2 regions of the Mesorhizobium sp. B2-2-3 genome follow, and region 2 is predicted to be linked to the other one. Evidence: predicted binding sites of a transcription regulator. Region 2 holds the regulator's gene; the other holds the start of a gene.
The links. The regulator PhoB, encoded in region 2, activates phosphate uptake and scavenging genes when phosphate is short. The targets are predictions, from matches to a motif close to TGTCATNNANCTGTCAT.
Positions count from the first base shown of each region.

Region 1: FJ951_RS23970 (DUF1045 domain-containing protein) is a predicted target of PhoB. The motif match lies at 2,777-2,793, and genes of this name have one in related genera.

Region 1 is NZ_VFWC01000015.1:18,912-26,585, reverse strand. It holds gene iolD (3D-(3,5/4)-trihydroxycyclohexane-1,2-dione acylhydrolase (decyclizing)) at 1-542, shown strand, start outside; gene iolE (myo-inosose-2 dehydratase) at 687-1,604, shown strand; gene FJ951_RS23980 (DUF3329 domain-containing protein) at 1,645-1,863, shown strand; gene iolB (5-deoxy-glucuronate isomerase) at 1,868-2,680, shown strand; gene FJ951_RS23970 (DUF1045 domain-containing protein) at 2,832-3,539, shown strand; gene FJ951_RS23965 (alpha-D-ribose 1-methylphosphonate 5-triphosphate diphosphatase) at 3,584-4,723, shown strand; gene phnN (phosphonate metabolism protein/1,5-bisphosphokinase (PRPP-forming) PhnN) at 4,720-5,352, shown strand; gene FJ951_RS23955 (DUF2231 domain-containing protein) at 5,408-5,926, opposite strand; gene FJ951_RS23950 (ABC transporter permease) at 6,158-7,153, opposite strand; gene FJ951_RS23945 (sugar ABC transporter ATP-binding protein) at 7,204-7,674, opposite strand, start outside.
Region 2 is NZ_VFWC01000017.1:26,234-33,907, forward strand. It holds gene pstS (phosphate ABC transporter substrate-binding protein PstS) at 503-1,561, shown strand; gene pstC (phosphate ABC transporter permease subunit PstC) at 1,627-2,616, shown strand; gene pstA (phosphate ABC transporter permease PstA) at 2,620-3,471, shown strand; gene pstB (phosphate ABC transporter ATP-binding protein PstB) at 3,468-4,271, shown strand; gene phoU (phosphate signaling complex protein PhoU) at 4,297-5,004, shown strand; gene phoB (phosphate regulon transcriptional regulator PhoB) at 5,024-5,713, shown strand; gene FJ951_RS25305 (ROK family protein) at 5,721-6,962, opposite strand; gene xylF (D-xylose ABC transporter substrate-binding protein) at 7,222-7,674, shown strand, end outside.

The sequences.
Region 1 (7,674 bases), on a different contig from region 2:
ATGCCGAATACGGCTTCTCGACCATGGGTTACGAGATTGCCGGCGGGCTCGGCACCAAGATGGCCAAGCCCGGGGAAGAGGTCGTCGTCATGATCGGCGACGGCTCCTACCTGATGCTCAATTCCGAGATCGCCACCTCGGTGATGCTCGGCCTGAAGCTGACCATCGTGCTGCTCGACAACAGGGGTTTTGGCTGCATCAACCGGCTGCAGATGGCGATCGGCGGCGCCAACTTCAACAATCTCCTGAAGGATGCGCGCCACGAGGTGCTGCCCGACGTCGACTTTGCCGCGCACGCCGCGAGCATGGGGGCGATCGCCGAGAAGGTTTCGTCGATCGCAGGGCTGGAGACGGCGCTGGCTCAGGCGAAAGGCAACGACCGCACCACGGTACTGGTCATCGACACCGATCCGCTGGTCTCCACCGATGCCGGCGGCCACTGGTGGGACGTGGCGGTGCCGGAAGTCTCCGAGCGCAGCCAAGTGAACGCGGCGCGCAAGGTCTATGATGAAAAACGGCGGATGCAGAGCGTCGGCGATTGATCTCGGCGCTGCCCACCCCCTATCTCTCCTTGTGGGGAGGTCGGACCGAAGGTCCGGGTGGGGTCTGGCGCCGCACCCCCACCCCGCTGCTTCGCAGCGACCCTCCCCACAAGGGGGAGGGTGAACAAGAACCGGAGTGACGACTTGAAAGCCAAACTGGGCATGTCCCCCATCGCGTGGTGGAACGACGATCTTGCGGAACTCAGCGACGAGGTGTCGTTGGAGGAGTGCCTACGCCAGTCGCGTTCGGCCGGCTTCACCGGCATGGAGATGGGACGGCGCTTTCCCAAGGACCCCAAGGTGATGCTGCCGATCCTGAAGGCGGCTGACGTCACACTGTGCGGCGGCTGGTTCTCGGGCACGCTGGTCGACGAGGAGATGAGCAAGAACAAGGATCGCATCCAGCCGATGGTCGACCTGTTCAAGGCGGTCAACGCGCCTTGCATCGTCTATGGCGAGGTTGGCCGTTCGATCCAGGGCGACCGCTCGAAGCCGCTCGCCACCAAGCCGAAACTCTCGAGCGACGAGATGAAGGCCTATGCCAGGCGCCTGACCGAATTCGGCGAATGGTGCGCCGAGCAAGGCATGCCGCTTTCCTATCATCACCATATGGCGGCGGTGGTCGAGACCGAGGCGGAGCTCGACGCCTTCATGCGCCATTCCGGAGCGGGCATTCCGCTGCTGTTTGACGCTGGACATCTGGCCTTTGCCGGCGGCGATGTGCTGCGCGCCATCGACAATCACCACAAGCGCATCAGCCATGTGCATGTGAAGGACGTACGCATGGGTGTGATCGAGAAGCTCGACCGCACGAGGCAGTCCTTCCTCGATGCGGTGGCTCTCGGCGCCTTCACCGTGCCGGGCGACGGCTCGCTGGATTTCGGCGCCATCGTGCAGCGTTTCGCCGACCATGGCTATGAAGGCTGGTTCGTGGTCGAGGCCGAACAGGACCCGAAGAAGAACCCGCCGCTCAAGATGGCGCAGGTGGGCCACAAGGAGTTGATGCGGGTGATGACGGCGGCCGGCTACACGGTCGAGACCCAGGGCTTCCCCGATGTCTGATCGGGTTCTCGCCAGGCCGGGCTTGCTGTAGGTTGCCGCGATGAAAGATTCCGAGCACCCCTTCTTCCGGCCCCTATGGCGGCGTGTCGCCGTCGTCGCGGTCTGCGTCATCTGGTCGATCATCGAATTCGCGAGCGGCACGCCGTTCTGGGGCGTGATCGCCCTGGGCTTCGCCGGCTATGGCGTCTGGCAGTTTTTTTATCTCTACAAGCCGGCCGACGAGAACAAGGCGCCCGCCGAAGTCGAACCGAAGGAGTAACCGGATGTCGAAGCTGCTGGTCAAAGCCGACAAGGGCCATGGCCGTGTCGCGCATGTCACCCCGCAAAGCGCCGGGTGGACCTATGTCGGGTTCGACCTGCATCGGCTGAAATCAGGGCAAACGGCTTCGGGAACAACGGACGATCGCGAAGTCTGCCTGGTGTTCGTCACCGGCAAGGGCACGGTCACGGCCGGCGGCAAGGATCTCGGCCTGCTTGGCCAGCGCATGTCGCCCTTCGAAGGCAAACCATGGTCGGTCTATGTGCCGCAGGGATCGGACTGGTCGGTGACGGCTGATAGCGGACTGGAACTGGCGGTCTGCTCGGCGCCGGGATTGAGCGGCGGCCTGCCGGTTCGCGTCATCGGGCCTGACGACCTCGGCCAGGAGGTGCGCGGCAAGGGCACCAATACGCGCTACGTCACCAACATCCTGCCCGAGGGCAAGCCGGCCGATTCGCTGCTGGTGGTCGAGGTCATCACGCCCGGCGGCCATACGTCGAGCTATCCGCCGCACAAGCACGACCAGGACAATCTGCCTAATGAATCCTATCTCGAGGAAACCTATTATCACCGCCTCAACCCGCCGCAGGGCTTTGCTTTCCAGCGGGTCTATACCGACGCCGACAAGGACGGCTCCCGCGCGCTGGACGAGGCGATGGCGATCGAGGACGGCGACGTCGTGCTGGTGCCCAGGGGCTATCACCCCTGCGCGGCTTGTCATGGCTACGACCTCTACTATCTCAACGTCATGGCCGGCCCGAAGCGGACGTGGAAATTCCACAATGCGCCCGAGCACGAATGGCTGACGAAGGCCTGACCGTTGCGCGTTCACGGCTGAACCTGTTGGTCCAGATCAGAAAAATCGTCGGCTAAGGACCGGCGGGGTCGATTTGCCTTCGAAAACCCTTCAAAGCTTCGTCAATCCGTCATGGAAATCACCTATGGCAACGGGCTGACGAGGATTTTCGATGCGCTACGCCATCTACTTCACCCCCCGACAGGACGAAAAATTGGCGCGGATCGCCGCCAACTGGCTGGGCCGTGACCCGTTCGGCGCCGCGACGCGACCGGTGGAGGCGGTGGGCGATTTGTCGGCGGCGGAAGTCGCCTTCCACACCGCATCGGCACGGCGCTATGGTTTTCACGCAACGCTGAAAGCCCCTTTCCGGTTAGCGGCCAACGAAACCGAAGCCTCGTTGCGCGCAGCGCTCGACGCCTTTGCCGAGGCGACGCCCGTTGTGATGATCCCCCGTCTCGTCGTCAGCCAGATCGACGGTTTCTTCGCGCTGGTGCCGGAGGCGGCATTGCCTCCGCTCAATCGCTTCGCCGATGATGTGGTGCGCGATTTCGACCGCTTTCGCGCGCCGTTGACGGAGGCCGAGATCGAGCGGCGCAGTCCGGACTCGCTGAAGCCGGGCGAATTCCGCAATCTCTGCCAATGGGGCTATCCTTACGTCTTCGAGAGCTTCCGCTTTCACATGACGCTGTCCGGCAGGGCCGGGCCACAGGAAAGCCCTCGTCTTCGCCTGGCAATCGAGGGTCTGTTCGCCGAGGTGCTGCGCCAGCCGGTGCCTGTGGACGGGTTGACGCTGTTCATCGAGCCCGAACCCGGCGCCCCGTTCATGGTGCTTTCCCAGCACGCGCTCGGGTGCCGTCCGGCCAGAAAATCCGCCTGAAGCAACAAGCCGTAAAGGCCAGAAAAAACCAAGGACTGCCTGAAATGACCGCCGAGACCATTCTGAGCAACGCCCGCATCGTTCTTGCCGACGAGATCATCGACGGCTCGCTCGTGATGCGTGACGGTCTGATCGCCGACATATCCGCCGGCGCCGTGCGAGCCGGCGAGGACATGGCTGGCGACTTCATCATTCCGGGACTGGTCGAGCTGCACACCGATCACCTGGAAGGCCACTATGCGCCGCGGCCGAAGGTGCGGTGGAACCCGATCGCCGCCGTGCTCGCCCATGACGCGCAAGTGGCGACCGCCGGCATTACCACCGTGCTCGATGCCTTGCGTGTCGGCATGGACGAGGATGCCGATCTCAACGCCGCCGACATCCGCAAGCTCGCCGATGCGATCGAGGACAGCCTGCGGATGGATCGATTGCGGGCCGACCATTTCATCCATCTACGCTGCGAGGTCTCGGCGCCGGATTGCCTCAGGGCCTTCGCCAATTTCGAGACGGACGAACGGGTGAAGCTCGCCTCGCTGATGGACCATGCGCCAGGCCAGCGCCAGTTCGTCAACCTCGAAACCTATGCCTACTACTATCAACGCAAGCTGAAGCTGACCGATCGCGATTTCCAGAAATTCTGTGAGAAGCGGATGGGCGAATCGGCACGGAATTCGGGGGCGAACCGCGTCTTCATCGCCGCCGCCTGCCACGAGCGCGGCATCGTGCTTGCGAGCCATGACGATGCGACGACGGGCCATGTCGACGAAGCCATCGAGCAAGGCGTGCGCGTTGCCGAATTCCCAACCACCGAGGAAGCCGCCAGGGCTTCGAAGGATGCAGGGCTCGGCGTGCTGATGGGCGCGCCCAATGTCATGCGGGGCGCCTCGCATTCGGGCAACGTCTCGGCGCGCACGCTGGCCAGCGACGGCCTGCTCGACATATTGTCGTCCGACTACATCCCCTTCAGCCTGATCCAGTCCGCCTTCTTTCTCGGCGACGTCGTCGATAGCATTTCCCTGCCGCAGGCGGTGGCAATGGTGTCCAAGAACCCGGCCGAGGCCGTCGGTCTTTCCGATCGCGGCGTCATCGAAGAGGGCCGCCGGGCCGACCTGGTGCGCGTGCGCCTCGACGACCACGTTCCAGTGGTGCGCACGGTCTGGCGGCAGGGGCGGCGGGTCGCGTGATGGCTTCGGCATTGATCGAGCGTGAACTGTCGGCCGAGGCGTTTCCGATACGCGACGGCGTCTTCGTTGCCGTGGTGGGCCCGAGCGGCGCCGGCAAGGATACGATCATCGGCCATGCCAAGGCGCTTTTCGCCGACGAGACGCGGCTGGAGTTCGTGCGCCGCGTCATCACCAGACCGAGCGACACGGCAAGCGAGGATCACGACACGCTGGCCGATGCCGCCTTCATCGAGGCCGAAGCCGACGGCGCCTTCGCCGTCTCCTGGGAGGCGCACGGCCTGCGCTACGGCCTGCCGGCCGAGGTCGATTGGGCAGTGGCCAACGGCCATGTCGCTGTCGCCAACGTATCGCGCGCGATCATCCCTGCCTTGCGAAAGCGCTATGCCAATCTGGTCATCGTCGAGATCACCGCTTCGCCCGATGTGCTGGCCGGGCGGCTGGCGATGCGTGGCCGCGAGTCGCGCCGGGAGGTTCTGGCACGCCTGGCGCGCAGCGCCCCTGTGACGCTCTCCGGACCCGGCGTCACCTCGATCGACAATAGCGGTTCGCGCGAAGCGGCAGGCGAGCGCTTTGCCGAGGTGCTGCGCAAGGCGATGGCGTTCTCCGACATGTCGGGGCTGATCGACTAAAGGTGTTGATGGTCAGGTGGCGCTCGCCTGACCTGAACATCGAAACACCTTCCTTTTATGCCGCGTGCCGGTCGTGATCGGCACGACGCGTGCTGGCCGACGGCGTTGCCGAAGGTTGTGTCGGCGCGTCCAGAACCGCGACGTGATGGCGGTACACCATTTCCCAGCCTTTCCAGCCGGTAAACAGCAGGATGCAGACAACGATCAATGAAAGCAGCACTCCCCATGGGCGAACTGCCGCTTCGGCGCCTTGGCTGTAGCGAAGATAGAAATTGATCAGCGCCAGAACGACGGCGGTCAAATTGCCGACCATGTGATACCAGGCGTCCGTCAGAGCGCGGATGCGCGGCTCGCTCAGGAAATCGATAAAGCCGGCAATCGCCGCCAGGAGAGCCATGACGATGGCTGCTCCAATCAGCCACATCGACGCGCGTGCCCAAAAGACGTCGGCAGTGCCCCAGAACATCAGATCGGTGAGAAACGCGCCGACAAGGAACGCGACAGGAAAGGGAATGAGCATCGGATGGATGGGATGACCTCCCACCTTGGCGGTGCTTAGCGGATTCGCAGCCATGACCATGCCTCCGAATAGAAAAGCTTTGAACAACGCCCAGATAAGGGTTTCGTTCCAATCCGGATGGAAGCTCGCAAGACCGTTTTCGCGATGCCGCCCCCCTTTTGCACTCAAGTCACTTGGGGCCGCACAGATACGGCCGACAACAGATCGAGCGGAATTGCGGGGCGGGCGAGATAGAGCGAAGTTATCTTTCGACGGCCACGGCGGACGGCGGCTTTTTGCCCCTGACTATTCCGCCGCTGCCCCGGCGATGCTCTTGCGGCTGGCGTCGACCATGCGCCGCCGCGCGCGGAACACGCCCCACTGCTGGTCGATCAGCACGCCGATGAGGATGACGCCGCCCATCACCGCGAAGTTGAGCGAGGACGGGATGCCGAGCAGATTGACGAGGTTCTGCAGCTCCTGCAGCAGCACGGTGCCGAGGATGACGCCGATCAGCGAGCCCTCGCCGCCGCGCAGCGAGAAGCCGCCGAGCACGGCCGCGGCAATGGCGTAAAGCTCGTAGAACTGGCCGTGGCTGGCCGGCGAGATGGAGCGCGTGTACATGGCGAAATAGATCGCCGACAGCGCCGTCAGTACGCCGCAGATGACGTAGGCGGCCATGACGACACGCCCGGTGCGGATGCCGGAATATTTCGCCGCCTCCTCGTTCTTGCCGATGGCGTAGAGATAGCGGCCGAACACCGAGCGGTGCAGCACCACCCACATGACGATGGCGATGACGATCAGGGCGAAGAAGGAGTTCGGCACGCCCCAGGAGCGGCCGGCGGTCAAGAATTCGAGCTCCGGGAAATTCTGGCCGAAGGCGAAGCCGGCGGTGCCGTCGGCGGTGTAGAAGCGGGCGACGCCGCGATAGATCAAAAGGCCGCACAAGGTCACCACGAAGGGCTGCAATTTGAGCCGCGTGATCAGCCAGCCATGCGCCAGGCCGATGATGGCACCGAGCACCAGGATGAGCACGAAGGCCAGCGGCCATTCCATGCCGCGCACGGCGATGAAGTCGATGAACAGCGTTCCCAGCAGCGCCACCAGCGAGCCGACCGACAATTCGATGCCGCCGGTGATGATGACGAAGGCCTGGCCGATCGACAGGATGCCGAACAGTCCGATCAGGTTCGAGGTGTTGGCGAGATTGATCGGCAGCAGGAAGCGCGGATTGATGATGGCGACGATGGCGCCGACCACCAGGATCAGGATCAGCAGGCCGAGATCTTTCTTGCTCATCATCTTCTCCCCAATGCCGGCCCGAGCGCTTCCGCGGCGCGGCGGCAGAATTATTTCGGCTGCTTGCCTACCGCCAGCAGCAGCACGTTTTCCTGGCTGAACTGGTCCTTGTCCAGAATGCCCGAGATCTGGCCCTCATGCATGACGGCGATGCGGTCGGACACGCCGATCACCTCCTCCATGTCGCTGGAGATCATCAGCACGGCGACGCCGGCGTCGGCCAGCGCACGCATCAGCCCGTAGATCTCCGCCTTGGCGCCGATGTCGATGCCGCGCGTCGGCTCATCGAGGATCATCACCTTGGGGTTCATCGCCAGCCATTTGGCCAGCACGACCTTCTGCTGGTTGCCGCCCGACAGCGTGCCGGTGCGCGTCTGAACCGAGGGCGCCTTGATGCCGAGATCTTTTTTCTGCTTCTCGGCGGTTGCCGTTTCGGCGCTGGTCGACACCAAGGAGCGCTTGGCATGCGCCGGCAGGTTGGGCAGCGAAATGTTCTGGGCGATCGAAAGGTCGAGCAGGAT
Region 2 (7,674 bases):
CCGGATTGCGGCGAGAATCACCCGGGGCCGGCTGCAGCCCTTCGAGCAAGACTATGGTGCGATCGCACCATATCAAAGCCGGCGTCCAGCCGGGACAATGACGGCATCGAATTTCCGCTCTCTTCTAGTTACGGGCGGGAGCAGCGACCGCCAGTATGAAGCAGCGTCAATCTACCCCAACGGACCTGTTTTTGGCGATGGCCCGGCCAAGACATCCTCTGGCCTCGAGCAACGCGCTCCCGTCCGGCTTTTCTTCGATCAGCGATCCATGCCGAATCCGATGGCTGTTTGGGTGGCCGGATCGCGCAAGTCCCTGATTCCCGAAGGCAAACCGGCGCCATGCCGCAGCCGCTAATCGCCATCGCCTTTCCAAGCGCCGGCGACGCGTTACCGGGCTGACACGAAACTGTCATGCGACTGTTATAATCGAACGCTATTGGCCTCAGCGGGCGCTGGCAAGGAATGGCGCCGAGAGACCATCTTCCGAACAGGAGCAGGCCATATGAGACATTTCATCCGCTCGGCGGCCGTTGCGATCGCAATGGCTGCGGCGTCCACCCTCACCCTTTCCGCGGCAATGGCAGCTGACATCTCCGGTGCCGGCGCCACCTTCCCTTACCCGATCTATGCGAAGTGGGCCGATGCCTACAAGAAGGAGACCGGCATCGGTCTCAACTACCAGTCGATCGGCTCGGGCGGCGGCATCAAGCAGATCAAAGCCAAGACCGTCACCTTCGGCGCTTCCGATGCGCCGCTGAAGGGCGAGGATCTCGAATCCACCGGACTTGCACAGTTCCCGATGGTGATGGGCGGCATCGTTCCGGTCGTCAATCTCGAAGGCATCAAGCCGGGCGAACTGGTGCTCGACGGCCCGACGCTGGCCGATATCTTCGTCGGCAAGATCACCAACTGGAATGACGCGGCGATCGCCAAGCTCAATCCCGACGTCAAGCTTCCCGACCAGGCGATCGCCGTCGTGCATCGCTCCGACGGTTCGGGCACCACGTTCAACTTCAGCTACTACCTGGCCGACGTCAGCGCCGACTGGAAGTCGAAGGTCGGCGTCAACACCGCGCTCGAATGGCCGGTTGGCATCGGCGCCAAGGGCAATGAAGGCGTCGCCAACAACGTCTCGCAGACCGGTGGCTCGATCGGCTATGTCGAATACGCCTACGCCAAGCAGAACAAGTTGACCTATGCCGACATGATCAACAAGGACGGCAAGAAGGTCGAGCCGACGGCGGCGGCGTTCTCGGCGGCGGCGGCCAATGCCGACTGGAGCTCGCAGCCTGGTTACGGCGTCATCCTGGCCAACCAGCCGGGCGCCGAATCCTGGCCGATGACGTCGGCGACCTGGATCCTGGTCTACAAGAAGCCCGGCGACGTGGCGGCGACCGGTGAAGCGCTCAAGTTCTTCGCCTGGTCCTACGCCAAGGGCGACGACATGGCCGGGGCGCTGGACTACGTTCCGATCCCCGACGCGGTCGTCAAGAGCGTCGAGGACATGTGGGCCAAGGACATCGTCGGCGAAGACGGCAAGCCGCTCTATTCCGCCATGTAATCCCTGCTGAACGAGGAGGGCGCTTCACGGCGCCCTCCCTGTCTTCCTTGAAACGCGAGGGCCAGATGACCGCCGTCTCCGAAGCCATGCCATCGTCGGCCGCCATGCGGGCCAGGGAAGCGACGGTCCGACGCTTCGCGCTCACCGATACGATTTTCCGGACGGCGACACGCTTTTCCGCCATCCTCGTCCTGCTCATCCTCGGCGGCGTGGCGATTTCGCTGTTTGCCGGCTCGTGGGAAGCGCTGTCGAAATTCGGGTTCTCCTTCCTGACGACCGAATCGTGGAACCCGGTCACCGAGAATTTCGGAGCGCTGGCCCCGATCTACGGAACCATCGTCACCGCCGCCATCGCCATCCTGATCGCCGTTCCCATCGGCATCGGCATCGCCATCTTCCTTACCGAACTCTGCCCGCGGCCACTCCGGCGCCCCATCGGCATCGCCGTCGAGCTGCTTGCCGGCATACCCTCCATCATCTACGGCATCTGGGGCCTGTTCGTGTTCGCGCCGTTCCTGCAGACGACGGTGCAGCCCTTCATCATCAAGCTTTTCCACGACGTGCCGGGACTCTCCAGCCTGTTTGCCGGCCCGCCCTACGGCATCGGCCTTCTGACCTCGGCGCTGATCCTTGCCATCATGGTCCTGCCCTTCATCACCTCGATCACCAAGGATGTCTTCGACACGGTGCCGGCGGTGCTGAAGGAATCGGCCTACGGCATCGGCTGCACGACCTGGGAGGTCACGCGCCGCGTCGTCATCCCCTATACCCGCGTCGGCATCATGGGCGGCGTCATGCTCGGCCTCGGCCGCGCGCTCGGCGAAACCATGGCGGTAACCTTCGTCATCGGCAACGCCCACCGCATCAGCGCCTCGCTGTTCGCGCCCGGCACGACGATCTCGGCGACCATCGCCAACGAGTTCACCGAAGCCGACGGCGATCTCTATACGTCTTCGCTGGTGGCGCTCGGCCTGATCCTGTTCGTCATCACTTTCCTGATCCTTGCCCTTGCGCGCTACATGCTGCTGCGCATGGACAGCCGCACGGGAGCCTGACCGATGTCGACGGCCACATCGCTTCACAATCGACGCAAGCGCAGGAATGCCGTGATGATGACGCTATGCGTCGCGGCGGCGGGCATCGGCCTGGCCTGGCTGGCGCTGATCCTCGGCGCACTGCTCTATAAGGGCCTGTCGGGTGTTTCGCTCTCTGTGTTCACCGAAATGACACCGCCGCCCGGCGATGCCGGCGGCCTGCTCAATGCCATCTACGGCAGTATCATGATGACAGTCATCGCCGTCATCGTCGGCACGCCGATCGGTGTCCTCGCTGGGACCTACATGGCCGAATATGGCCGCTTCTCGCGCCTCACCACCGTCGTGCGCTTCATCAACGACATCCTGCTGTCGGCACCCTCGATCATCGTCGGCCTGTTCGTCTACGAGCTGCTGGTGCGGCCGATGGGACATTTCTCGGCGATTGCCGGTGCCGTCGCACTGGCCATCCTGGTCATCCCGGTCGTCGTTCGCACCACGGAGGACATGCTCAACCTGGTGCCGAACGCCCTGCGCGAGGCCGGCGCCGCGATCGGCGCGCCGCGCTGGGTGGTCATCCGCTCGGTCGCCTACCGTGCGGCGCTGTCGGGCATCGTCACCGGCATATTGCTGGCCATCGCCCGCATTTCCGGCGAGACGGCGCCGCTGCTCTTCACGGCACTCAACAACCAGTTCTGGTCGAGTAATCTCAATGCGCCGATGGCCAGCCTGCCCGTCACCATCTTCCAGTTCGCTCTCAGCCCCTACGAGGAATGGCAGCAGCTGGCGTGGACCGGCGCACTCATAATCACCCTTACGGTTCTCGGGCTGAGCATCTTCGCCCGCAGCCTTACCGGACGCAGAGAGGACAGATGAAACCGATGTTGTCCACCGAGTTGAATACGCCCGAAGTCGCGGTCGAGAAAGCCAAGATCGAGGTCAAGGGCCTCAATTTCTACTATGGCCAGTCGAAGGCGCTGAAGGATATCAGCCTGTCGCTGCCCGAGCGCAGCGTCACCGCCTTCATCGGGCCTTCGGGCTGCGGGAAGTCGACGCTGCTGCGCGTCTTCAACCGCATCTACGAGCTTTACCCGAGGCAGAGCGCCGAGGGCCAAGTGCTGCTCGACGGCCAGAATATCCTCGACCGTTCGCAGGATCTCAACCTGCTCAGGACCAAGATCGGCATGGTGTTCCAGAAGCCGACGCCGTTCCCGATGTCGATCTACGAGAACATCGCCTTCGGCGTCAGGCTCTATGAGAAGCTCAGCAAGGCGGAGATGGACGGCCGTGTCGAGCAGGCGCTGAAGCGCGCGGCACTGTGGAGCGAGGTCAAGGACAAGCTCAACGCCAGCGGCCTCAGCCTTTCGGGCGGCCAGCAGCAGCGCCTCTGCATCGCCCGCACGGTGGCGGTGAAGCCGGAGGTCATCCTGCTCGACGAGCCTGCCTCGGCGCTCGATCCGCTGTCGACCGCCAAGATCGAGGAGCTGATCGACGAGTTGCAGGCCGATTATACGATCGTCATCGTCACCCACAACATGCAGCAGGCGGCGCGCGTGTCGAAGCAGACCGCCTTCATGTATCTGGGCGAGCTGGTCGAGTTCGACCGCACCGAGAAGATCTTCACGTCGCCCCGCGAGAAGCGCACGCAGGACTATATCACCGGCCGCTTCGGCTGATCCCAGGCATACGAGGACCAAGATCATGGCCGAACACACAGTCGCAGCCTTTGACGAAGATCTCGGACAGATCAGCAGGCTGATCCGCGACATGGGCGATCTCGCCTCATCGATGGTCGGCGGCGCGACCAAGGCGCTCCTGAATTCCGACAACGCGCTCGCCCAGCGCGTCGTCTCCGACGACGCGATCATGGATGCGCGCCAGCGCGAACTCGACGACCGCGCCATCACCCTGATCGCCAAGCGGCAGCCCATGGCGGACGATCTGCGCCATGTCGTCGGCTCGATCCGCATGGCGGGCGATCTCGAACGCATCGGCGATCTCGCCAAGAACATCGCCAAGCGCGTCGGCACCGTCGGCCTTGCCGCCACGCCGCGCGACCTGTCGCACTCCATCGACGCCATGGCGCAGCTTGTGCTGATCCAGGTCCAAGGCGTGATCGAGGAGTATGCGGCGCGCGATGCCGCGGCACTTGCCAAGCTGCGCGCCGACGATGAACGCATCGACGTCAAATACACGTCGGTCTTCCGCGAGCTGCTGACCTACATGATGGAGGATCCGCGCAACATCACCGCCTGCACGCATCTTTTGTTCTGCGCCAAGAATCTCGAGCGCATCGGCGATCACGTGACCAACATTGCCGAAAATGCCTATTATGTGCTGACCGGCACGCAATTGCCCGCCAATCGCCCGAAGCAGGACGAGACGGCGATGTCGGCGCCAGCGGCTTGACGGCAGGGGTGACCAGTCGATGATCGCGCCACGCATCATGGTGGTGGAGGACGAGGAGCCGCTGGGTGTGCTGCTCCGTTACAATCTGGAATCGGAGGGTTATCAGGTAGAGGTGGTGACGCGCGGCGACGAAGCCGAGATCCGCTTGCAGGAGAATGTCCCTGACCTTCTTGTGCTCGACTGGATGGTGCCGGCGGTGTCCGGCATCGAGCTCTGCCGCCGTCTCCGCATGCGGCCCGAGACCGAGCGGCTGCCGATCATCATGCTGACGGCGCGCGGCGAGGAAAGCGACCGGGTGCGCGGTCTCTCCACCGGCGCCGACGACTATCTGGTCAAGCCGTTCTCAACGCCGGAATTCATGGCACGCGTCAAGGCGCTGCTGCGCCGCGCCAAGCCCGAAGTTCTGTCCAGCGTGCTCAAGGTCGGCGACATCGTGCTCGACCGTGAATCGCACCGGGTCTACCGCAAGAAAAGCGAGATCCGGCTCGGGCCGACCGAGTTCCGCCTGCTCGAATTCATGATGCGACATCCCGGCCGCGTGTTCTCGCGCAGCCAACTGCTCGACAATGTCTGGGGCGAAACGATCTATATCGACGAGCGCACCGTGGACGTGCATGTCGGCCGGCTGCGCAAGGCGGTCAACAATGGCCGCATGCCTGACGTGATCCGCACCATTCGGGGCGCGGGGTATGCGATTCGCGAAGACTAGGGATATGTCACGCAACGTTCTCGCCCACGCCTGATTTCGCCTGTGCCCCCGGCGCGAAAATCTCCTGGTCGACGAAGGTCAGCGCGCGCATGGCGCAGCCCTCGCGGATCAGTGGCAGTTCGTTCGGCTCGGTGTCGAAGGAAATCGATTTCGAGTGCTGGCCGCCGGCGGTCTGGGCAATGGCCTCGCGCAGAGCCGGCTCGATCAGGTCGAAGGCGGCGGCGCTGACGCCGACCATGGCGACCGGCGCCGGATCGATCAGCGCGAACAGGCTGCCAAGGCCGTAACCCAGCGCCTCGCCGGCCTTGCGGTAGGCTTCGCGCTCCGGCCCGTCCTTTTCGCGCGCCGAGGCCGCCAGGGTGCGCATGTCGGCGTCGCTGACGTCGACGGGCTCGGTGTCCTCGCCAAGCTGCCTCGCGTTGCGCCAGATGGCATAGTTGCCGGCATAGGCCTCGACGCAGCCGCGCCGCCCGCAGCGGCAGAGCGCCCCGCCGGGGCGATGGATCATGTGGCCGAACTCGCCTCCGGATGAATGGGTGCCGGTGAACAGTTCACCCTTCAGCACCAAGCCCATGCCGATGCCGTGCGACAAAAGGATGGCGATGAAGTCGTCGCGGTAGCGCTGGGGATCGCGCCAGCGCAGCGCCACCGCCATCATGTTGCAATCGTTCTCCATGGTGGCGGGAATGCCGAACTCGGCCTCCAGTATGTCGGCGAAGGCGATGTCGGTCTGCGGCGTGATCGGCGACCACAGCATGGTGCGCGCATCCGTGTCGGTGATGCCCTGGATCGCCAGCGCGATACGGGCGATGCTGCCGACGTCGAGGTCGGGATCCTCGAACCGCCGCCTGACGATGGCCACGCATTCGCCGATCAGCGCCTCGCGCGACAGGGTGAGCGTGTCCAGCCGGCGCTGCTCTTCAGATATCACCTGGCCGGCATAGTCGATGACGGCGACGGAGAGAAAATTCAGCGACAGCACCACGGTCATCACCGCCGCGGCTTCAGGGTTGAGGCTGAGGCCGACCTGCGGCCGGCCGCGTTTCAGCGCACCGGCCTCGCTCGGCTTGCTCTGCGCCAGGATGCCTTCGCCAATCAGGTCGGAGGAGATCGCCGATATGGTGGAATGGCTGAGCCCGGTGGTCGCGGCAATCTCGGTGCGCGAGGGCTGCCCGGCACGGCGCACGGCCGCGATCACCATTGCCCGGTTGCGTCGGCGCAAATCGTCGTGGCGGATTCCGACCGACATGTTTCTCGCATCCTCCCCGTCGCCGCGTTCTCTCCCCAGGATCCCGACGACCGTCAAATACTGGCAGAACCGGCCTTGGCTGTCATTATTTATTCCGGAGCTCGAAAAAAATTCACGAGGACATCAAAATACATCAGAATCGACGTTGACAGCGTTCCGACGATGGACCAGTGTTTTTTCGAGGCTCGAAAAAATAGAGCCTTTGTGCCGGCCTACGGGCCTGTTTGGTCGCGCCATACGCGGCGCAGGGAGGATTAAGATGAAGAGATTCACAGCCGCCATCCTGGCGGGTGTCGCCATGTCGCTGACGCTCGCGTCGGTCGCGCAGGCGAAGGACAAGGTCATCGGCGTTTCCTGGTCGAACTTCCAGGAAGAGCGCTGGAAGACCGACGAGGCCGCCATGAAGAAGGCGATCGAAGCCGCCGGCGACAAGTATATTTCCGCCGACGCCCAGTCCAATCCCGGCAAGCAGCTCACCGACGTCGAGAGCCTGATCTCCCAGGGCGCCAATTCGCTGATCATCCTGGCGCAGGACGCCTCCGCCATCGGCCCGGCGGTGCAGAAGGCGCTCGACGAAGGCATTCCGGTCGTCGGCTATGACCGCCTGATCGAGAACAAGGACGTCTTCTATCTGACCTTCGACAACAAGGAAGTCGGCCGCATGCAGGCCCGCGAAGTGTTCAAGGTGAAGCCGGAAGGCAACTACGTCTTC